One region of the Ornithinibacillus xuwenensis genome, then DNA from elsewhere that is predicted to be linked to it. Evidence: riboswitches for the same ligand, from Rfam matches in the RefSeq annotation. Region 1 holds a riboswitch; the other holds the start of a gene.
The links. A riboswitch is a leader RNA that binds a small molecule or an ion and turns the genes downstream of it on or off. The one in region 1 is predicted to bind lysine.
Positions count from the first base shown of each region.

Region 2: another riboswitch for lysine. It lies ahead of ABC228_RS05635 (amidohydrolase); the one in region 1 lies ahead of ABC228_RS14385 (Na+/H+ antiporter NhaC family protein).

Region 1 is NZ_JBDIML010000005.1:54,871-67,614, forward strand. It holds gene ABC228_RS14385 (Na+/H+ antiporter NhaC family protein) at 1-1,359, opposite strand, end outside; lysine riboswitch at 1,499-1,674, opposite strand; gene yunB (sporulation protein YunB) at 1,723-2,499, opposite strand; gene ABC228_RS14395 (HD domain-containing phosphohydrolase) at 2,566-3,651, opposite strand; gene ABC228_RS14400 (YunC family protein) at 3,808-4,110, opposite strand; gene ABC228_RS14405 (bifunctional metallophosphatase/5'-nucleotidase) at 4,187-5,596, opposite strand; gene ABC228_RS14410 (sulfite exporter TauE/SafE family protein) at 5,609-6,424, opposite strand; gene ABC228_RS14415 (DoxX family membrane protein) at 6,661-7,662, opposite strand; gene sufB (Fe-S cluster assembly protein SufB) at 7,885-9,282, opposite strand; gene sufU (Fe-S cluster assembly sulfur transfer protein SufU) at 9,324-9,755, opposite strand; gene ABC228_RS14430 (cysteine desulfurase) at 9,745-10,965, opposite strand; gene sufD (Fe-S cluster assembly protein SufD) at 10,965-12,272, opposite strand; gene sufC (Fe-S cluster assembly ATPase SufC) at 12,290-12,744, opposite strand, start outside.
Region 2 is NZ_JBDIML010000001.1:983,111-995,854, reverse strand. It holds gene ABC228_RS05665 (BCCT family transporter) at 1-1,224, opposite strand, end outside; gene ABC228_RS05660 (CBS domain-containing protein) at 1,371-1,808, shown strand; gene coaW (type II pantothenate kinase) at 1,921-2,724, shown strand; gene ABC228_RS05650 (DNA polymerase IV) at 2,767-4,017, opposite strand; gene ABC228_RS05645 (hypothetical protein) at 4,325-4,714, shown strand; gene ABC228_RS05640 (YuzC family spore coat inner layer protein) at 4,786-5,145, shown strand; gene ABC228_RS05635 (amidohydrolase) at 5,236-6,852, opposite strand; lysine riboswitch at 7,052-7,232, opposite strand; gene ABC228_RS05630 (methyl-accepting chemotaxis protein) at 7,527-9,266, shown strand; gene abc-f (ribosomal protection-like ABC-F family protein) at 9,607-11,184, shown strand; gene ABC228_RS05620 (DoxX-like family protein) at 11,258-12,163, shown strand; gene ABC228_RS05615 (DUF4166 domain-containing protein) at 12,175-12,744, shown strand, end outside.

The DNA of each region.
Region 1 (12,744 bases):
TGATCCAGCACCAGTTGATGACAGAACTGTTGTATCTGAAATTGGCGATACATGATCTCCAAACACTGCACCTGCCAATACTGCAGCTAGTGATGGTATGATAAGTGTTACATCAGCAATTGCCATTACCTCTGCAGCAATTGGTAGCATAATACCAAATGTTCCCCAAGATGTTCCGGTTGCCAATGCCATAAATCCAGAGAAAATAAAGAAGATAAATGGTAATAGATTTGAACTTATATTAGCAGATTCAACCAGATGTGCTAGGTACTCTCCTGTTTGAAGAGTTGAGATAATTGAACCAATCATCCAAGCTAATAGCAAAATATAAATTGCTGGAAGCATCGCTTTAATACCTTCAACAAAAACTTGGCCTGATGTTGCATGGTTTGTGCCTTGTGCAATATACATGATAAATGCAACGACGACAGACGCTATACCACCAACAAATAACGAAAAGTTTACATTCGTGTTTTCAAAAATAGATAGAATCGTGACCGTATCTCCGCTAGCATTTGCTCCAGTAATCACCATGGATACCACTGTTGCAATTAACAATACAACAATCGGAACTAATAAATGAAATACCTTTCCTCGTTCACTTGGCTTAAATGTGCTCGATAAATCACCTGGAACCTTAGCATCACTTGGAATTACTTCCCCAGTACGCTCTGCATGAGTCTCATGCTTTCTCATGGGACCAATGTTAATATTGAAGATTGCCACTAAGAACACTAGAAGCAGCGCACCGATTGCGTATAAATTATATGGGATCATCTTTACAAAGGCTTCTAGTGGTTGAAGATCAGTCATCACTACTAACCCACCAACGAGTCCAATCAAATAGGCTCCCCAACTAGATATTGGTGAAATAACAGTTACAGGGGCAGATGTCGAGTCAATGAAATATGCCAACTTCGCACGGGAAATATTATGTCGATCTGTTAATGGTCGCGCAATTTGTCCAACTGCTAGTGCATTAAAATAATCATCAATAAAAATGATAATACCAAGTATTGGTGCCATCAATTGTGCACTTCTACGAGTTTTTATTCTACTAATCATCCAATCTCCAAATGCTCTGCTTCCACCTGAAGCTTGAAGAAATGCAGTCATAATTCCTAATAATAATAGGAAGCCAATTAATTGAAGGTCTCCTGTATTTAGCGCTCCTTCCGATATAAAGATACCGAAAAATACAGCCCAAATTTCTTTTAAACCTTCTAAAACTTTGAAATCATGAATAAATAGTGCTCCAATAACGATACCTATTCCTAGTGACAATAACACTTTTCGGGTTAATAAAACTAAAATAAGCATCATAATTGCTGGAATAATTGAATAAATTGTTCCTTCCATTAAAGTATACCTCCAATATTTTTTTGTAATCTATGCTGTTCGTACATGGAGATACGCTTAGAAAATTCCTTTTTCTACGCAAAAAAACAATGACAGAAAATAACCTATCATTGTTTTACGATATACGTTATCCTCCAAATTGATCAGTAGTTCTCCATGCGTACGTTCAGCATGACAGTTTGCCTCTTGTTCAAAGACAACCCAGCAATAATAAGTCTGACCCTTATTACGCTTCGGCAATCAAGCCTTTCATCAATAATCATCGTTGTCATTCTCCTATTGACTACTAATCTTGTTTGCGCCTCTACCTCACCGATCTGATAAGGTCTCTTATTTAATTACGTTAATTACTATACTAGAATTTTAATTGTTTGGCAAGTCATCTCCTGGGACTGCTATGGAAGGTCCCTCTCCTCCACCACCATAGAATTCAGGAATTTCACCCATTACTAGAGATTTGTCAATTAATATTTTCGTACTTACCGTTGTTTCGTCTGTTACAAACGGTACAACGATTTGGACATCCGCCTGTACTTCCACATAGAGGGAAACATATACATTATTAATACCATATGAGGATATTTCCTCCACTAACTCGGTTTTTACACTTCCAACAAGCTCAAGATTAACTGGAACCCTTGGTCCTAAGTTAGCTAGTACAGAATTTCCCGTAGCCTGGCCAATTGGAATTTCGATAACAGTCGGATCTCGATCCACAAGCTCTTCAACTGTATCGCCATATGCTTCTGGCTCTCCAAGTGGATCACTATATTGAGGAGTAGTTCCACGATTCATACTGTGGAAAAATTCTTCCACACGATCAGTTGCTGCACGATTAATTTTGTTTACCACTGACGCGTCCCAGCCAACGATTGAAATATAGCCAGCATCATTTTTCTCTGTAATTGCAATATCTTCAAACGTATATTCCTCAGCAAATTTCACAGCTGCATTAATCCCTCTTGTCGCAAATTCATCCGTCTTCGTTTCGGCAACTTCCATTAATGTTGGTGTTATTTCCTTATCAATAAATTGCAAACTAAAATATGTAATGACAATGCATAAGACAAACGAAATTAATAAAACATGCCTTGATGGAGGCGGTGTTCTTCTTCCTTTAAAGCCCATTCGACGTCTCATAGCAAAAACCCCCTCAAAACAATCTATGCTTGTTTTGAGGGGGTTAGAATTTAGAAATCAGGAATATCAACTTAAATTACATTTTGTAATAGTAATATTCAGTTCCTTTGATAAATCTATCGTGTAAGGCGTAACATCTATACCATATTCATCTTGAATAATTCGCACAATAGGTCTATCACATAAATGCTTATTTTGTTTTAAGACAACACCATACCTATTATCATTTAATTCAACTGTCATACCATTTGGATAAACCGCAACACTATTCTTAAATGCGTTGATAATTCGGCTATCAAATTGGTCGACAGCTGCACTATATAATAGTTCTAAGCCTTCATGAGGAAGCATCGCCTTTCGATAAACACGATTACTCGTAACAGCATCAAAAACATCTGCCACACCAATTATTTGAGCGAAAAGATGAATAGATTCACCAACCAATCCTCTAGGATACCCTGTACCATTTAATCGTTCATGATGCTGATAGGCACAATGAGCAACAACTGATGAATAACTATGATTCTTTCGTAATAGCTCATATCCTAGTGTCGTATGCGTCTTCATTGTTTCATATTCATCATCCAAAAGCCTATCAGGCTTCTGTAGAATATCCTGACTAATAAATATCTTGCCGATATCGTGAAGTATCGCACCTTTCCCCAGTTCAGATAATTCTTTTGCATTCAATTTTAATTCCGTACCAATGGCAAGGGCATAAATGGTAACATTTAACGAATGCTGAAAAATATAATCATCCGTTAAATAAATATCCCCTAGTAATGTGATTGATTCTTGATGGTTATTAATTTCATCCATAATTCGTTGGATAATATCCATTAAGCTTTTTTCTTCCTTATCCAGAATAAACGAATTGGATAATAAATTACTTTTTTGAACATCGGTAAAAAGCTTCTTCATAGAAGTGGTTGCATCTTGCCGCAATCTTTCTGAAATAGCCGGCTGCACAACAATATCTTTTGTTAACTCATCCTCTATGTATACATAAGTAATTCCTTGATTTTCTAGTCGCTTTACTAGTCTATCTGTTAACTTCATCCCGCGTTGAAGTAAGACAGTTCCGTTGTCTCGGTAGATTGTTTGACCAAGTGTAGCTCCCGATTGAATAGATGCTGTACTAACTAATCTCATTATGTTCTCCTAACCCCAGCCTTCATGAAAACGGCAATTTTCGACAACTAATCTAAAAAAATAGTATCAAATTCAAACAAAAAAAGCTATTCATAGTTTCGAAGTAGCTTTAAAACAGTGTCTAAAAAAATGCCTCCTGAAAAGGAGACATTTTGTTTAAGATATTCTTTTCAAGGCATCTCTTCCAATCATACCTTCCTGCCAACCATACTGTTTTGAAGCGTCTGTAATCTTCTCAAGCGGTGCATCTAATAAATCATCGATCGTCCGCACACCTACCGCTCTTCCCGCAATTACATGTCGATCCTTTAATTTCTCATTGAGTAAGTCAACATCAAGTGCTCCACACATGATATAGCCTATTTCATTAGAAATCATTAGTAAATTTGTTTTTGGTAGCTCAACTCGAACCGCCGTAAAAACAATACCCTCTACTTCAAGGGGGTTTATGGTTATCATAAAGCGTTATGCCTCCTTCGCAATGTACACTATATGTCTATGCAATAAGGAGGATTGGTGTCACGTTAACTGCGTTTTATTGCTGAAACCTTTTCCCGTAGTGCACTTGCAAGGTTTCCGCTAAGAAATCGCGAATGAATTTGGGTAATACATATGATTTATAGGTTGATTTTGCTACCTCAGGAAGTATGCGCCCAAAGGTAAAGGTATCTGCCGTTACCACTTTGTATACTTGATCAACAACAAGCGGTTTATCATCAAAATAGACATGTAGAACATATTCCTGTCCATTTGGATGATAATCAGTTATGACATCTAGGCCTGAGAAAACCATTTTCCCAAGAATTTTCCCCCGAAAGCCAAACCCCTTTAACTCTAAATCAATAAATTCTTTTGTATAGGTTGCCCGTATAACTTCCATTAGCTCTGCTCCGGTTAATTCAACAATACATGGATTAATTGGATGTGGGCATGCCCGGTGAATATCACCATATGTAATATCTCCTGTAGGAAAATTATCTAACAGCAATCCAGCGTTAAACATTGCACAATCAGCTGCTGTGTTCGCTAGGATATAGTCCGTTAAATGCTGCATAATAGTAGAGTTTGTATACCAATCAATAGAAATAGATTCATCAATTGTAATAACTCGTTTCGCTAGAATTTGGTCTGCTTCTGTTTGTAAGGCAACTAGCTTCTCAGCTATTTGAGTATCTTCAGCATACTCCGTAATATCGATTGTATAGGCTTCTTTCTTCATTAATTTCTTTTCCTCATGGTCCCATGTAAGAATAACCTCACCAATATGATAGCAATGTTTACCTGCAGCTGTAATAATCGTTTGATTCACTTCTTCACCAGTGCGTAATAGGTGATGTGTATGCCCGCCGATAATGACATCTACATCATCAAATCGTCTTGCAATTTCTTGGTCCTCACTTATTCCTAAATGAGATAAAATCACAATAATATCTGTGGATTTCTTCAACTCAGAAATGTATTTTTCCAAAACGACATATGGGTCAGATACTTCCCATCCTAGCAATTCATAATAATCATTAAACGGAGCAGTTAATCCAATAATTCCTATGTTAATCCCTTGGAAAGACTTAATTTGCACACGTGGATTCAGCCAGTCTGGAAGAATATCGTCTTTACTATGAAGATTGGCACATACAACTTGAAACTCAGCCTTATCATATAAGTGAAACAAATCATCATGTGCTAACGTAATTCCTTCGTTATTACCTAGCGTCACAAAATCGTAGCCTACTTCATTTAGCAGGGCTACATTTTCCTTCCCCATAAAAGCTTCCGAAATAGGATGAACACGGTCCATATGATCCCCTATATCGACAACCCAACAAGACTCATTCGTTGTATTTCTTTTTTCTTTTACATCATTTATATACTTAGCTACACGTGGCCATTGTGAAAAATTACTGTGTAAGTCATTCGTATAGTAAAAATATATTTTTTCCTTCATTCAAATAACTCCCTATGCCAACCCATTCATAATCATGCGTAAGCCAATCAGAATTAATGTAAATCGCAATATCCATTCAAGTGTATTTCCCTTCAACACTTGACTAACCATTGCTCCTAACTTTCCTCCAATCCATGCTCCAGGAATAAAGAATGCAACATATTCCCAAACGATATGCCCCAATACAATATGTGTCGTCGCACCGATTATACTGACAAAAAATATCATGAACATAGACGTAGCCGTTGCAATATGAACTGGAAAACCAAATAATAATATCATTGCAGGTACCATAATGGATCCGCCACCTATACCGAATAGTCCAGATAGCACACCAACTAAAAGTGAAAGTGAACAAGCTAAAGGGACTGATACGGAATATTCATAAGTCGTTTCTCCGATTTGGAACTGCCTACTATTTTTCTTTTTGAATTCATCTGCCTTCTGAGGCTTTCGTTTTAAGAAAAACAAAACGGAAATCAGAATGACAAGTATTCCAAAGTATAGTAAGAATTGCTCTGTTGCAATAAACTGGTTTAGCCATGATCCAATAACACCACCAGGTATACTTCCTGTAAGAAATAATAAGCCTGTTTTATAATCTACTCTTCCTTTTTTATAGTAAGTGATGGTTGAAGATAATGAAGTAAATATCATCGTGATTAAGGAAATGCCCACTATAGCTTGAGGTGTTGCCCAGGAAAAGCCTGGCAAATATTGATGCAACATTAACAAACTTGGTATTAAAATAACTCCCCCACCAAGTCCAACTAAGCTACCAAGAAAAGCAGTACCGATACCAATAATCATACAAATTATAAATACCACGTAAAATAACCTCAAGTCTTTCTATGTAATGTTTATTAAGATAATTTTACCATTGTTTCATTAAGATTCCTACCAACTGCTTTGTTAATTTTCATTCATATCAATCGATACTCCAGGAATATTCATGATGGAAAACTTTTCTTGTAAAAAAGAATTCTAAACCAGCCAGTCTAGTTTAGAATTCCCTTTCCAGTGAACATTCCACTGATGATAAGCCATAAATTTTCACATGAAACCTAAGCAAATCGATAATATATTAAGATAAACGTTGCAAGAACAAAAATAAAGTTTAAGAATACAAAGACAACCTGATCAACAATTGTTTTATGGATCCGAATAGGCGGATTATAAAATGAAACCCCCTCAATAATAAAAATTATTAAGACAATATGAATCATGAAATGTCCGATAATCTCTGTATAACCAAACAGCATCGTAGTCGAAATAAATATTAGAGTCAACACAAAGGCTAATATCCTATTTAAGACTCCCACAACTAATAAGTATCCTACGACAAATTCAATAAATGCTGCTAGTACGATAAATGCCTCTGGTGCGAATCCAAATGTAGGAACACCATGATTCTGAATGATATCGATACTCATAGATGGGTACACCCACTTCTCAACAGCTACCCAACAGAGCGAAAGCCCTGTTCCTAAATAAAGAAATGGAAATCCCCAATTTTCTAATTTTGTTTTCCCGATAAACAATACAAATATTATGGCTACATAAAACCCATAATCAAGCATGTGGAAGATTCCCACATCAGATAGGACATTCACAAAAAGGATTAACATTAACAATGCCCCTACTTTTGTTGCGTAGTGAATTGGAATTAATAAACAGATGATGGTAATCCATACCAAAATAGTTTCCCATGATTCTTCCAGTTCGAATTCTGGAGCAAATAGTGTTTGAGAAAAAAACTGAATGATTAAGGCTAGTGCCGTGCCATACTTTAAGATATACCTTGAAAATTTTCTGTATTGGTCTAGCTTTTCATCGATTTTATTAGCTACCGGAATTTCCATTAGCTTTGGAAGGAATTGCGGTAGAATTGCCAAAATAATCGCAGAAATTAATGCCACTGACAAAAATAATGGCGAGAGGATATTTTCAATTGACTCTTTATGTGGCTCAACTTCTGTAAACCACTTTACATGCGCCTCTGCTTCAAATGGATTTAGCATGATAAGAAATATAATTAAGACTGGTAACGTCCACTTTTTCTTCATTATTAGCCCTCCATCTTAATCTGCTTTTTTATAGCTTTTGCGAGAAGGTAACAACTATACGAAATAATAAATCTGGAGATATTGACAGATTAACAACAACCTATTCTTTATCAAAAAAAGAAGGAGACGAACTGCAAACGTTCGCCTCCTTCCTAGAGATTCTAGAGATAAGAACCCTTGCCGGAATCTTTGTCTCTATATCATTTTTCAATAAGTTTCCTATTATCCGATAGAACCTTCCATCTCGAACTTAATCAGACGGTTCATTTCAACAGCATATTCCATTGGCAGTTCTTTTGTAAATGGCTCAATGAAGCCCATTACGATCATTTCTGTTGCCTCTTCTTCCGTCAAACCTCTACTCATCAGGTAGAATAACTGTTCTTCAGATACTTTAGACACCTTTGCTTCGTGCTCTAATGAGATATTGTCATTTAAAATCTCATTATAAGGAATTGTATCTGATTTTGATTCATTATCTAAGATTAACGTATCACATTCGATGTTAGCACGTGCTCCATCTGCTTTACGTCCAAAGTGAACCAATCCACGATAGGTTACATTACCGCCCTGCTTAGAGAACGATTTCGAAACAATTGTTGAAGAGGTATTTGGTGCTAAGTGATGCATTTTTGCTCCAGCATCCTGTACTTGGCCTTTACCAGCAATTGCGATCGAGATTGTATTACCACGAGCACCTTCACCTTTAAGAAGAATAGCAGGATATTTCATGGTTAATTTCGAGCCGATATTTCCATCAATCCATTCCATCGTCGCATTCGCGTCACACACTGCACGCTTCGTAACGAGGTTATATACATTGTTCGCCCAGTTTTGAATTGTTGTATAACGGCAATAGGCATCTTTCTTAACGATGATTTCAACTACCGCACTATGAAGTGAGTTTGTTGTGTAAACTGGCGCTGTACATCCTTCAACATAGTGAACAGATGCACCTTCATCAACAATAATTAATGTTCTCTCAAACTGCCCCATATTCTCAGAATTAATACGGAAGTATGCTTGAAGTGGCGTATTCGTTTTTACACCTTTTGGAACATAGATAAATGATCCACCAGACCAAACTGCAGAGTTTAGAGCAGAGAATTTATTGTCAGAGTATGGAATAACTGTTCCAAAATACTCTTTGAATAATTCTTCATTTTCTTTTAGTGCCGTATCCGTATCTTTAAATACAATACCTTGCTCCTCTAAATCTTCTTTTAAGCTGTGGTATACAACCTCAGATTCATATTGAGCAGAAACCCCAGCAAGGTACTTTTGTTCTGCTTCAGGGATACCTAATTTATCAAATGTTTGTTTGATTTCATCTGGTACTTCATCCCAAGTTCTTCCTTGTTTTTCAGAAGGCTTAACATAGTAAACAATTTCATCAAAATCAAGGCCGGTTAGATCTCCACCCCATTGTGGCATTGGACGCTCATAGAAATGCTCCAATGCTTTAAGACGGTAATCTAACATCCATTGCGGTTCTTCTTTCATTTTAGAAATTTCTTCAACGACTCTTCGTGTTAAACCACGTTCTGTACGGAAAATAGAAACGTCTTTATCACGAAAGCCATATTTATACTCTTCTATTTCAGGCGCTTTCTTAGCCATTCATAAACCCTCCTTTTAGTACTGGTACAAACGTTACACGATTACTTATCGTTAACTCCCTTTTCCATAGCCTTCCATGCAAGGGTTGCACATTTTATTCTAGCTGGAAACTGTGAAACACCACTTAGTGCTTCAGCATCTCCTAAATCTAATTCCGTATCAATTTCCTCCCCAAGCATCAAATCCGAAAAGATTTTTGACATTTGGAGTGCATCTGCAACCTTTTGTCCCTTTATTGCCTGAGTCATCATCGATGCAGATGACATACTAATAGAACAACCTTCCCCTTCAAACTTGGCGTCTTTGACAACTCCATCTTCAATTTGTAGCTGAAGTTGAATTCGATCACCACATGTTGGGTTATTCATATCCACCGTTAAGGCATCTCCTTGAATAGCACCATGATTACGGGGATTTTTATAGTGATCCATAATAACTTGTCTGTAAAGTGTTTCCAAGTTGTTAAAAGACATGACCGAAAAACTCCTTCGTTTTCAAGAGTCCGTCAATTAATTTTTCCACATCTTCTTCTGTATTATATAGGTAAAAACTTGCTCTGGCTGTTGCTGTAACATTCAACCATTTCATTAATGGTTGTGCACAGTGGTGACCAGCTCGAACAGCAATACCGTATGAATCTAATGCGGTCGCAACATCATGTGGATGAACATCTCCTAAATTAAAGGTTACAAGAGCCGCTCTATGCTCTGGTCCGTATACTTTAATCCCATCGACTGTTTGTAAACGATCCATAACATAATCTGCTAGCTTTTGTTCATGTTCTAGAATAGCATCCATTCCGATATCTTCTAAGAAGTCAATAGCAGCTGCCAGACCAATCGCACCGCCAATAATTGGCGTACCACCTTCAAATTTCCAAGGAAGCTCTTTCCAAGTAGATTCTTGTAGGGAAACAAAATCAATCATTTCTCCTCCAAATTCTACTGGCTCCATGTTCTCTAGTAATTCTCTTTTTCCATAAAGAACTCCAATTCCAGTTGGCGCACACATTTTATGACCTGAAAAAGCATAAAAGTCACAGTCTAAATCTTGAACATCAACCTTCATGTGTGGGGCACCTTGGGCACCATCCACAACTAGAACAGCACCTTTCGCATGTGCTATTTTAGCAATTTCTTTAATTGGGTTTATTGTTCCCAATACATTGGAAACATGCGCAATCGCAACAACCTTCGTATTATCGGTAACAAGATTTTGAATATCTTCTATTGCTACAGTACCGTCATCTTGTAAAGGAACATATTTTAATGTTGCACCAGTAGCTTTTACTGCTTGCTGCCATGGAATGATATTACTATGATGCTCCATTGGCGTAATCAGAATTTCATCTCCAGGCTCAAGATTAGCACGTGCGTAACTATAAGCAACCGTGTTAATTGACGTGGAAGTACCTCGAGTAAAAATAACCTCACCTGTACTTCTAGCATTAATAAATCGACGAACCTTCTCACGTGCACCTTCATATTGATCAGTTGCGCGTGAACCTAATGTATGAACTCCACGATGGACGTTAGCATTATCAAAACGGTAATAGTTTTCAACAGCTTCAATAACCGAAATTGGTTTTTGAGATGTTGCTGATGAATCCAGATAAACTAATGGATGCCCATTTACTTCCTGATCAAGAATCGGAAACATTTGCCTAATGGCTTTCACATCCATTAGTCAACTTTCCTTTCAATTACTTGTTTCAATTGTTTTTGAACAGCAGCAATTGGTAATTCTCTTACTACTGGATCAAGGAATCCATGAATGATTAAACGTTCCGCTTCTTCTTTCGTAATCCCGCGACTCATTAAATAATAAAGTTGCATAGGATCAACACGTCCAACCGATGCAGCGTGACCTGCTGTAACATCATCTTCTTCAATTAATAGAATAGGGTTCGCATCACCACGAGACTTTTCACTTAACATCAGAACACGAGAAGTTTGTTCACTATTTGCACCAGAGGCACCATGTTCAATTTTTCCAACAGCATTAAAGATGGAAGATGCACCTTCCTTCATAACGCCACGTTGTAAAATTTGTCCATCTGTGTTCTTACCAAATTGTACAATCTTTGCAGTAAAGTTTTGGATCTGCTTACCACGCCCAACTGTTACAGCATTAGCATTTGAAACTCCGCCATCACCGACTAAATGTGTCACGTTTTCAGATACCGTATTACCATCATTCATTTGGCCTAATGCCCAATCAATTGTTGCATCTCTGTATCCAACTCCACGACGATTCACATATGTCGTTGTACCAGCAGCAAAGTTATCTACCGCACCAAAGGAAATTTTTGCATTGTCCTGAGCAATTACTTCCGTAACAATATTTGCTACTGTAGAATCCTCAACATTATTAGAGATATAGTTTTCCACGTAAGTAAGTTCACTGTTTTCATCTGCTACAACTAACACATGATTAACTAGTGCTACTTCCGGGTCTTCTTGCCAAAATACAGCTTGAAGAGGTTCTTGGATTTGTACGTTCTTTGGAACATAAACAAATACTCCACCGTTCATTAATGCAGCATGAAGTGCTGTTAGTTTATGTTCATCAACAGATACAGCATCCTTCATGTAATAACGTTTTACCAATTCTTCATGCTCTTTTAGTGCTGTGAAAATATCAGTAAAAATAACACCTTTGTCAACCAATTCTTGGTTTAACTTTGCAAAAGCTACAGTTTGATTACGTTGAATTACAAGATTCTCAGGTAGATTCTCTACATCAAAGAAGTCTTGAATCTCTTTTGGTAAATCTGATAATGAAGATATAGTTTCTCCTGTAGCTACATGCTTGAAACGAGTAAAATTCCATTTACCGATCTTTGTTTTATCTGGTTTTGGTAATTCTAGTGATTCAGCTTGTTCCAATGCGTTAAGACGTAATTCTTTCATCCATTGTGGTTCATTACGCTCATTGGAAAACTGTTCGATATAATTTCTATCATAAGGTAGCTTTGTGTCAACAGTCATATTACCCCTCCTAACGTTTAAGCGTTTTGCCCTACTGTTTCGTCTTCAATACCTAACTCTTCTTTAATCCAGTCATATCCTTCTGCTTCCAAGCGTTGAGCTAACTCAGGACCACCAGATTTAACAACACGACCTTGCATCATAACGTGTACATGGTCAGGAGTAATATAATTTAATAGACGTTGATAGTGTGTAATAATCAAGCATCCGAAATTCTCACTACGCATTTTGTTAATACCTTTTGATACGACTTTTAATGCATCGATATCTAGACCAGAGTCGATTTCATCAAGAATTGCAATATCAGGCTTGATTTGCATCAACTGAAGAATTTCATTACGCTTCTTTTCTCCTCCAGAGAAGCCTTCATTTAGATATCTTGTCGCCATGTTTTGATCAATTTCTAAAAAGTCTAGATCTGCGTCTAAGCCTTTAATAAATTTCATTAATGGAATTTCATCGCCTTCTTCAC
Region 2 (12,744 bases), on a different contig from region 1:
ATCAGCAATTGGCAATTGGGTGAGTATTGCAATAATCGTTGCTGGTGCACCATTTTCATTCATAAAACTAATTACATCAAATGAGTCAGAGAGCTGTAAGAATAAGCCGAAGTTTCCAAGTATACCGAAGAAGAGTACACATCCGAGTGTTCCATAAATCATCGTACCAAATATCATTTCACGGATAGTCCGCCCATGGGATATTCGTGCAACAAACAATCCGACGAATGGCGCATAAACAACCCACCAAGCCCAATAAAAGACCGTCCATGTTTCTGGGAAGCCTGTTTCTTTAAAACCGTTGATTTGTGCCAATGGTTCTAGCCAGGTTGCCATATGGAAAAAGTTATCCGCAAGTATACCTAGACTTGTAAAGGTTGTCTCACTTATAAATACAGTTGGACCAAAAATAAAGATAAAAATTAGTATAAAAAGCGCGAGCCATAAATTGATATCACTTAAGACTTTAATTCCCTTATTCAACCCTGAATAAGCGCTTATGGCGAAGATTAGCGTACATAATATCATGATTCCAGCTTGAACTCCAAGCGTAACCGGTATTCCTGTAATATCATGCACACCTTCTGCAATCATAGGAGTACCAAGTGCAAGTGTGGTTCCAGCTCCGCCTAATAGACCAAATATAAATAAGACATCAATTAGTACTCCTAATGGACCGTCAGCAAGCTTTCCAATTAGTGGTTTTGTAGCTGCGCTTATTTTTAGAACTGGCTTTTTTCTTACGTAATAGAAATAAGCAATTGGCAATGCAGGTAATGTATATATTGCCCAAGCAATGGGACCCCAATGAAATAATCCATAGGTGGCAGCCAGTTCAATCGCTTCTTTTGTTTCTGGTGTTACACCAAAGGGAGGACCTTGATAATAATAAGCCCATTCAATCATTCCCCAGTATAAAATACTTGATCCGATACCTGCTGAAAATAGCATTGCAGCCCAAGAAAATGAACCAAATTCTTTTTCTGTTCCTCGCTTGCCTAATTTTATTTTGCCAAATTTACTAAATGCAATATATAGCAAGAATAAAAAGGCTAATAAGCCAAGCGCTAAATAAAGAACGCCGAAATTTCCTGTTAAAAAGCTATTTGCCATATTTATCGCTGCGGCTCCAGCTTCAGGGTAAAAAATTAATGGTAATGATACGGCAAGTAATACAAGTATCGCTCCGATAAACGTTGGCCAGTCAATGAGCTTTGCGTTCATGTAAACATTCCTTCCTTTTAAATAGTACATAACCTTAATATGCTCACTTTCCTAAATTCCATTAGGAATTGAATATGGATGAAAAATATCCCACTAATAATAAGCTAAAATTGATTCAGTCTATAAATGAAAGGGGAGGTTATTACATGAATCAGCAAATCCGTAAAATTATGACATCAAATGTAGTAACGGTTAACGATTCACAAACTGTTCAAGAGGCCGCTGCGTTAATGAGCCAGTACAATGTCGGTTCACTTCCAGTTGTGAATAATAACGGTCAAATGGTAGGGATGATTACTGACCGTGACATCACACTTCGTACAACGGCACAAGGGGAGAATCCCGAAGAAAGAGTAGCAGACGTTATGACAGCACAACAGATTGTGCAAGCAACTCCTGATATGGATGCTCATGAAGCAGCTCAACTAATGGCACAACAACAGATTAGACGCTTGCCAGTAGTTGAAAATGGACAGGTTGTCGGCATGGTAGCATTAGGTGACCTAGCTGTTGATAATCAGCTTGATAATGAAGCAGAACAAGCATTATCAAGTATTTCTACCCCTTCTGCACCACAGAAATAACTTTTTTATGGTACAGAAAACAGGCCTTCTTAGCTGTTTTCTGTACCTTTTTTGTTTCATCTTCCACATGAATCATGTAAATTGATTGTAAAGGTATGAAGGAGGGGTAGGGTTGATTCAGAAAGTAGGAATTGATGCTGGTGGTTCACTTGTTAAAATCGCTTATGAGGAGCAAGAAAGGCTACATACGAAAATCTTTTCCAGTCTTGAAATAGACCAACTTATTCAGTGGTTAACGACGTTAGCTCCGAATACTAAGCTCGTTTTAACTGGTGGAAAAGCTGGTTATATAAAGCGTCTTGCTACGAATAATTGTTCTATCGTTAATGAGTTTGATGCAGTAACTGCAGGAACTAGATATTTGCTGCAAACAGAGAAGGATATAAGAGAAGAGGATTTTATTTTAGTTAACATTGGTACGGGAACGTCTTTTTTTCATATGACAGAAGGCTCCTTCGAACGTGTTTTAGGTAGTGGGATTGGTGGAGGAACTCTGATGGGATTAGGCCATCTTATTACTGGAAAACAGGATTTTCAATTATTTACATCGATGGCTGAAAATGGCGATAATCGCAATGCTGATTTATTAGTACGAGACATTTATGCACCGGAAGAACCTCCAATTTTTGGCGACTTAACTGCTGCTAATTTCGGAAAAGCTCATTTAAATGAACATGCTACTGAGCAGGATTATTTAGCAAGTGTGATGCAATTGATAGGGGAAACAATTATCCTGCTTGCTGGTCAAGTGGCATCTTCGAAACAAGCTAGTAAGATTGTATTTGTTGGGGGAACGGTTTCAAATAATAAGGCCTTACAAGATGTCTTAGGTCGTTTTCGTGACATGATGTCCTATGAACCTATTTTTCTAAAGAAGGGCTCACATGCTGGTGCAATCGGTGCTTTAATTAGTTAGACGCTTAAATTATGATGTAGCTGCCAACATGTTTACTGGCAGCTACGCACGATGTCCCCCAATTTTCTTACTGCGATCTAATGTGACTCCAGCATCTGTGTAGCTACTTGCTCGGAGTATTGCTGTGGCCCCATATTTATCACGAATAGCGTCCATGACATAACCAATATCCGTTTTTTTCGACCGGTCCTCAAATAAATTTAATTGCGTTTCTGCTTTTTCAAATAAGTTATCTAATGTTACGTAGACATGGCGGATATTACTTTGACCATCGTAAAATTCTTCAAACAGCTGTAAGCAAACCTGGTACATATCCATGGTTACATTAGTAGGAATTGAAATCGACCTGGAGCGTGAAAATCCTCCTCCAGTTTCTTTGGAATAGGCAATACCAAGATGAATCGTTTTTCCGATTTTACCTGCTGTTCGCGCTCTACGGCAAACCTCCTCACAAAGGTCTAGCATACAAACTGCGACTTCATCCTTCGTGTAATCTCGTAAAAGAGAAATGCCATGACCAAAGCCTTTTTGTTCATGCTTAACAAAGTCACCATAGACTGGACTTAAGTCGATTCCCCATGCATGCCAGTAGAGTTGCTCACCCATAACACCGAATCGTTTTTTGAGATGATCGAGGTTGAATTTAGCGAGTTGTCCGAGGGTAACGATTCCCATTCGATTTAAATTGTGTTTCATGCGACTACCGATTCCCCATATATCTTCTACAGGGAAGGGCCATAGTTTTTCTTCAACATCCTCATATCTACATTCAGCAATTCCAACCTGTTTTGCGTGTAAATCCATGACAACCTTGGCTAAAAACTTATTATCGCCAATACCAATTGAGCAAGTGATTCCGAAGCTGTCCAGAATATCTTGTTTAATCTTTTCAGCAACCTCCCAGTAACTCCCGAATAGCTTGTGAAGCCCGTTCAATGTGACCCATACTTCATCTACAGAATATTGATGGATTGCTTCTTTTGGAGCATATTGATTAATTAATCTTGTAATTTCTACAGAGACTTGAAGATAATCAGCCATATGAGCCGGCACAATATGAATATCTGGATCATTTGGTAATTCAAAAAAACGGCTCACATTGCTAATGCCGTACTTTTGCTTTAGGGCTGGGGAAGCAGCTAACACGATGCTTCCAGATCTACTCGGATCGCCGACAACTGCAAGCATCGTCTTCATCGGATCATGCCCTAGCTTAACAGCCTCGACACTAGCATAAAAGGAACGCATATCAATACAAAGCACATCATTACGAGGATAAGCAGAGTAATCCAATCTAATTCACCACCAAGTAGAACGTTTGTTCTTATTATATGATGCTAGTATTGGATTATCAATGGAAATTTATGCTAGTGAAATGAGAGTTTTTTATTAAAAGCTGAATATGCAGCAGGAAATGCTGAAGATTCGCAGAAAAGCTAAAGTCCTAGCTGAAAAAGCTAACTCCCAGTCGAAAAAGCTAAACATCAGCTTCCAAACACTAAACATATAATGAACTGTGTGAATTTTGCAAAAATGCGCAGGCGGGCAACGTATATGTGCTATTCTGTAAGCGAAAGAAGCATAGGGAGGGGAATAAATAATGAAAGGCTTTATTCGAACTGCTGAATTACTATTAGGTATCTTATTTTTAGGGGCGGGATTAAACGGCTACTTCGTGTTATTCGGCTTTGAGCCATTTGCACCAACAAATCCAGCTGCAATGGAATTTTTAGGGGATGGCTATTTACTGGCAATGGAGAAAGGTGTAGAAATCATAGCAGGAATTTTACTAATTATTCGCAGGTTTATTCCATTGGTATTAGTTGCGCTAACAGGCATCATTGTAAATATTTTTGCGTTTCATATATTTGTTGACCCGGAGTTATTGCTATTAGCAATCGTATTAGTGGTTCTAGAAGGAATCTTGGTATGGGCTTATCGAGAAAATTACAAAGGAATAGTGGAAAGTAAGCCTCATTGGAAGAGTTAATAGAAAAGGAGTCCCTCCAGCATTTATCATGCATATAGTGTTATATGGAATTTTTAGGGAGGGAAATCTAGGTGTACTATTGCTATCCAGTGTATTATTACTCAGCTTATCCATATCGTTATGATACGAATCGTCAGTTTCCAAATGTGAATCCGGATCATTTGTATGAAGCTGCCAATGAAACAAGGGTATTAATGCGTGAAGCTAGTGTTGTATTAGATCGGTTTGCAGGATCGAAGGAATTTGGGAAGCGCGTCATGAGTGCGGCTCAGAAATCCAATATGCCAGAGGTTAAACGGTTAATTAAGTCAATAGGTGTAACATCAGATATTGATGTGAATTATAACCCAGACGAATTAAGAATGGCGTTTATATCCAAGATTAAGAATACAGAATGCTGTAGATTAACCGTTGCATTACGGTGGAGCTAGCAAATTAAAAAATGCCAGTTATCTAAAAAGCTGCATCTTGTTAAACAAGGCTAACAATTGATACAGTTTTTGGAAACTGGCATTTCTTCATTAAAAAGTCGAGTATTGATTTGTTTGTTGAAATTTAATTTCTCCACCTATAATGGTCATTTCAACCTTGGTATCTAGCAACTCATCTGGGTCGAGCATGGAAAATGGATTGTTAGAAAGTACTGTCATATCAGCAAGTTTCCCTCTTGAAATGGTTCCTTTCATCGTTTCTTCATTGGTAGCATAGGCTGTTAAATCAGTAAATAGGCGAAAAGCTTCGTACATCAATAATTTTTCTTTAGGATTCCAACCACTATGAGTTTCTCCAGGTGCTCTTCTTGTAACGGCAGCGTGAATTCCAAGTAATGGATCTGCTGGTTCAACAGGGGAGTCTGATCCTCCCGTACATATTACGCCTTTTTCCATTAAGGTTTTCCAAGCATATGCAAGCTCAATTCTTTTTTCCCCAAGTCGCTCTTTGACCCAAGGAAAATCACCAACAACGAATCTTGGTTGGATATCCGCAACTCTTGAAGGAACTGCTAGACGCTCAATTAGTTCCTTACGAAGTACTTGTGCATGGATTAGTCGATCACGATGGGAGACAGCTGGGAATAAATCGAGAACATCCAATACATTTTCAAGTGCTTGGTCACCAATCGTATGCACTGCAATTGGCATCGACAGTTCTCGTGCTTTCCTGACAATCGCGATTAATGACTCTTGATCTAACATGGCTTCTCCATAGTTATTGGGATCATCGTGATACGGTTCTGTTAATAGTGCGGTTCTCCGTCCGAATGCACCATCAGCAAAGATTTTGATTGCGCCAATATTAAGCGTTTCATTTCCGAATCCAGCGTACATCCCAGCAGCTCTAATGTCTTCTATAAAGTCATGATTAATTAAGAGGTTAGCACGGAGTCCTAGTTTTTCTTGGTTTAAAAGTGTGTCATAAATTCGATAGGTCTGTTCAAGCCCACCTAGAAAAAGAGGATCATTAGTATGCACACTAGTTAAGCCTCTCTCCATTGAATAATGAATCGCTTGACGCATGGAACGTAATAGTTCCTCATAGGATTTCTCAGGAATATGCTGTTGAAAAATTTCGGAAGCAGATTCTAAGACAAGTCCAGTAGGTGTTTTCGTTTGTTCATTTAATACAATGCTCCCCCCTTCAGGAATAGACATTGATGGGTGATAGTTGCTTCTTTCTAGTGCTCTCGTATTGACAACTGCAGCATGTGTACAAATTCTAGTTAAGAATAAAGGATTATAAGGAGAAACATAGTCGAGCTCCTCAATTGTTGGAATTAATCCTTCTATAAATAAGTTCTCATCCCAACCACCACCGAGCAACCATTCATTCGGCTTTAAAGTACGTGCTTTATCCCTGATTTTTTCTAACATCTGGCTTTTGGAGGTAACACCGGTAAGATCAAGGTTCATGAATTGATCGGCAATCAAGGATAGGTGAAGGTGGCTATCTACTAATCCTGGTGTTACTGTTTTACCACCAAAGTTAATCACCTCACATGTAGGATTACTCCAATGAAGTAACATTTCACTGTCTGTCCCCATATCAATAAACCGACCATTTTCGATAACCACGGACTGAACAAGTGGTTTTGTAGAGTCCAACGTGTAGATATTTCCGTTGGTATAGATTTTTCTCATGGTGCATTCTCCTTAACTATGGAATGTGTTTTCTTACTGATATCATATAAATTTAAAATTAGAATGGGATTGTTTTCGATAAAAGGGCAGATTGATTGTAAAGAGGATGAAGAGAGGGTGGATGTATCAATATACAAAAAAGCAACAATAGCTTGAAAATAACCTATCATTGCCTTAACAATATACGCTATCATCCAATTCGATCAGTAGTTCTCCATGCAAAATTCTCTTTACATGACAGTCTGCCCCTTGTTCAGGAAACATCCCAACATAAATAAGCTTGACTCTTATTATGCTTCGGCAAGTAATCCTTTTATCCAATCATCATAGTTGTCATTCTCCGATGGACTACTAATATTACTCGCGCCTCTACCTCACCGATCTGATAAGGTAACTTATAAAATTTAAGTCAATCATACTAATCAAGTGGTAGTAAGTCAATAGAATAGTACTATAGTAGATATAATGAATGAAGAAAACAGGAAATATACACGGGAATTTTATCGGGATTTGTTGTAATTTGATGATTATTCTATTATTATTTGATTAGTAGGATAAAAGAAATAGGAATATATTCTTAAAGAAATGGAGTTCAGCTATAAACCATAAATACCTGGCTATTTATACGATAGAATAATATTTTAATTAGACATATACATACTTGGGGGATGGACATGGCTAGAAAACTTAAAGTAAAGATACCAAAAGTTAAATCAATAAAACTACGAAATATAAAGATAGGATGGAAATATGGTCTTACATTAGCACTTGTAATATTGCTATTTATTGGTTCATCAACAATCGTATCAAATTCCATCATGGGAATCGGTAATGATATTAAACGATTAGATGAAAAAAGCAATATTGCCATGAATATTTCGGAAATGGGTTCACTAACTCGTAATATGGGTATTTATGTTGTGTCTTACTATCAGGAACAAGATGAAGGATATGTTGAGGCATTTAAAGAAAATCAATTGCAATACAATGAGTTAGCTAATGAAGTTCGAATTAATTTACAAACTAATGAGCAAAAAGAAATTTTTCAAAAGGTGTCATCGAATAATCAAGAGCTATACCGAGTATTTACGAATTATATTGTTTCTGCTATTGAGAATAATAGCATGACTTCTGCGGAATCATTTGTCATGCAATCAAATGAATTACGTGAAGAAACAGTAGGGTTATTAGATCAGTTAGTGATAACAATGGATTCTGATCGCAAGAATGCGATTAGTAATGCACTTGATAATCAAAAGCAGACATTTATTACACAGATTGTTTTTATAACTGCATCGATTATTATTGGAGTTATATTAATGATATTAATCAGTCGTGCTATTTCTCGTAATTTGAAAAAGGTTGTTCAAGTTAGTAATCGTATAGCAGAGGGAGATCTAACCGTCTCAGATATTGAATATGTTGGTAAGGATGAAATCGGACAGCTCGCTTCTTCTATTAGTAAAATGAGTGCATACTTGAAGGATATTATTAAACAGGTTTCCACTGTATCGGATACTGTAACAGGTCAAAGTGAGCAATTGACACAGTCGGCTAATGAGGTTCGTGCAGGAGCTGAACAAGTTGCAACTACTATGCAGGAATTAGCATCAGGATCAGAAAAACAAGCGGACAGTGCAACTAATTTATCACAAAAAATGCATAGTTTTTCATCAAAAGTACAACATGCGAATGAAAACGGTGAGAAGATACAATATTCATCTGAATCCGTTTTAGACTTAACTGGACATGGAAGTCAGCTAATGCAAGCATCTGGTGAGCAGATGAAACGAATTGACCGTATCGTGAAAGAGGCAGTAGGTAAAGTTCAAGGTCTAGATGAGAATTCACAAGCAATAACACAGCTTGTTTCCGTAATACGGGATATTGCAGAGCAAACGAACTTGCTGGCGCTAAATGCTGCAATTGAAGCAGCGCGTGCAGGTGAGCATGGAAAAGGATTTGCAGTAGTAGCAGATGAGGTAAGAAGATTATCTGAACAGGTGTCCTTATCCGTTACAGATATAACAGATATTGTGAAGAAAATCCAAACTGAAACGAGCGCTGTAACCGAATCATTAGAAGAGGGTTATCAAGAGGTTCAACAAGGTACAAAGCAAATCATTACAACGAACGAAACATTTGCGGATATTACTCAGGCAGTGAACGAAATGGTTGACAGTATCAAGGAAGTTAAAGATAACTTATTCGAAATCTCAGGAACTACACAAGAAATGAGTACATCTGTAGAAGAAATAGCTGCAATTTCTGAAGAGTCCGCAGCTGGTATCGAACAAACATCTGCTTCCTCACAGCAAACTAGTGGTTCAATGGAAGAAATGGCCAAAAGTTCAGAGGATCTTGCGAAATTAGCAGAGGAGTTAAATACGCTTGTTCGTAAGTTTAAACTATAAATTGAAGGAATAGACCGTGAATGTGAACGGTCTATTCTTTTTTAGTATTGACAATCAAAAATGATTACATTATAGTAAACGTAATTATATCGGAAAGGGTGTTACTTGGGCAGATGTTAAATTAATCCATTCTTAAACGTGAATCGAATCATTGCATTTAATAATATGGGGACACCCATTATTTGTCATGCAATTCATTCGTACACGAAGAATAGGATTAAAATCTGCACATGTAAACACAATTAATCGAATCATTAATTTGTTTATTTGGCATGGCTTTTGCTTCCTATTCTTCGTGAACAGGGAGCTTTTTTTGTTCAAAAAGAATTGGGGTGAATATATGCTTTTATTAGAAGCACAGAAAATAACATATGAAGTGGACGGCAAAGAGATACTAAATACTGATCTTTTACAAATTCAAAAAGGTGACTTTATTGGCATTGTAGGTAGAAATGGTAGTGGGAAAACCTCTTTAGTTAATATCTTAACGAAACAAACTTCGAACTATAGTGGAACGGTACAAACAAATGCAAGTGTTGAACTACTTCCACAACTTAAAAGAACGAATACAACAAAAAGCGGTGGAGAAATCACACAGCAATATATTAATCAAATCCTTGCGAATAAGCCCGAAATCCTATTTGCAGATGAGCCAACAACAAATTTGGATAGAGAACATATAGAGAAGTTAGAAAAGCAGTTAAAAAGATGGGTAGGAACAGTGGTTATGGTTTCCCATGATAGAGCATTTCTAGATGCTCTCTGTACTAAAATATGGGAAGTGAAGGATACGAAGGTCACAGAATATAAAGGGAATTATACAGAGTATCAGGAACAAAAGGAATTGGAAATCCAAAAACAACAAAATGAGTACAATCAATACATCTCTAAGAAGAGACAGCTAGAAAATGCGTTAGAATTAAAAAAGAAGAAAGCTGCACGTGCAACAAAATATCCAAATAAGAAAACGGATTCTGATGCTAATCAAATGGGAGGGAAACCGTATTTCGCCAAAAAACAAAAAAAGCTTGAAACGACAGCAAATGCTCTGAAAACCAGAATAGAGAAGTTAGAAAAAGTAGAAAAAGTGAAGGAAGAGCCTCCATTAAATATGGACGTTATCCATGCTGATGTATTGGATAATAAGGCAATTATTCGTATCGAAGAGCTTGAAGGGAAAATAAAGAATAGATTGCTTTGGGATAAAGCAACCTTTCAAATACACGCTCGTGACAAGGTTGCTATTATTGGAAATAACGGTGCGGGTAAAACTACATTTATCAAAAAGCTACTGTCTCGAGAAAAAGGGATAGAAATATCACCATCTGTGAAAATAGGATACTTCAGTCAGAACCTTGATATTTTAAATGTGAATGAGACTATTCTAGACAATGTTACGAGCACTTCATCACAAGAAGTGTCATTAGTGCGAACTGTTTTGGCTAGATTACACTTCTTTAAAGAGGATGTATACAAACAAGTCCACGTATTAAGTGGCGGAGAGCGAGTAAAGGTTGCTTTTGCTAAGATTTTTTTAAGCGATATTAATACAATTGTTCTAGATGAGCCAACTAACTATCTGGATATAGCCGCAATGGAAGCCCTAGAATCATTATTAATTGAATACGAGGGGACAGTTATTTTTGTATCACATGATAGAAGATTCATTCAACATGTCGCACAAAAGGTTATCCATCTAGATCAACAGAAGATGAAATTATTTGATGGAGACTATGAAGCATACTTGCGTTTTAAACCTGAGGTATTGGATGAGTCAAAGCAAAGTTTATTGATTATTGAAACGAAGCTTACAGACGTATTAAGTAGGTTAAGTATTAATCCTACTCCAGAACTAGAAGAAGAGTTTCAGCTACTCTTACAGCAAAAAAAGAAATACTTGAAAGAGGAAGAGTTGTAGTCTGTCTACAACTCTTTTCTTTTTATGGTAAACTAAACGAAAAAGAGGGTATTAATAGGTGAGGTGAAAATCGATGAAAAATGAGCCTATTTATGTAGAACTATCAATAGATTCGGAAATGGACAAGCTTTGGAATGCAACTCAAAACCCTGATTTGCACCAGCAATGGGATTTGCGTTTTTCGGAAATTAAATATTTACCAAAGGAGGAAGGAAAGCCACAGGAGTTTCTTTATCGAACGAACATCGGGTTTGGTAAATCAATTGAGGGTTGGGGGAAAAGTGTTGGAAGTCATCATACAGAGGATGGATCGAAAACGTCATCCTTACATTTTGGGACGGATCAGGCAATTTCTATAATAAAAGAAGGAAGAGGCTATTGGAAGTACATACCGCAGTCAGATCATTCAATCCAGTTTTTAACACAATATAACTATGAACCCAGTTTCGGTCTTCCTGGTAAACTATTTGATCGTTTCATTTTTAGACCCATGATGGGCTGGGCCACTGCACTCAGCTTTGATGTGTTAAAGAGATGGATGGAGACAGGTGAAACACCAGCTTCCCAATATACTCGATTCTTCAGCAATGTATTGCTATCATTTTTCTTTAGCTTTTTATGGATTTATCATGGAATTGTTCCAAAGCTTATAGCAATGCATCCAGATGAAGTTTTGATGGTCACTAATATACTTCCATTAACAAATAATGAGGGTGAATTAATCGTATTAGTTGCCGGTGTTCTAGAAGTGTTAGTTGGTATTACATGGATGCTTTACAAGAATAAGAGAAGACTGTTCTGCTTTCAAGCAATAGCCTTTCCAATTTTAATGGCTACCGCTATTGTTTCTGATATACATTATATATTTCTTCCGTTTAACCCATTGACTTTTAATCTCGCACTATTGGTTCTATCTATAATTGGTATACGCATAAGTGCTAATATACCAACTGCAACAAGCTGCAAAAGAAAACCATAGGGGGTTTTGATATGTCAATTTATTATAAAGCTCTAGGTGATCGATTCGAGGATCTTCACCCGAAACTTCAAGAACGTTATCGCTTAATGGGAAGAGAGACCTTCTATGGAACCGGACTAATGAAAGAAATCAAAGGTGGTCCAAGATGGTTGTATCCTTTCTTTCGTTATGGGATTAAGTGGAAGTTGCTTTTTCCAGAACGCGGGGAAGATATTCCGTTCACGATTCGCAATACACCAATTCTTGAAAAAGGTGGTGAAGCAAAAATTCACTGGGAGAGAGTTTTCATGTTCGGGAAGAAAAAACGGTATTTTAATGCGCTAATGAGCTTCGATAAGAAACGAAATATTATTAAAGATTACTTAGGTGAACCCACAAGGCTTTATTCTGATTTGGAGCTTATGATAAATGAAGACAGGAGTCTCACAATAATATCAAATAAACAGCGTATTGTAATTGGTAAATTTGAAATACCATTGCCAAAGTTTTTGCAAGGAATTGCTAAAGTACGTGAGGGGTACAATGAAAGAGAACAGGTATATACAATAAGTGTGGATGTACGTAATCCGATTATTGGTACA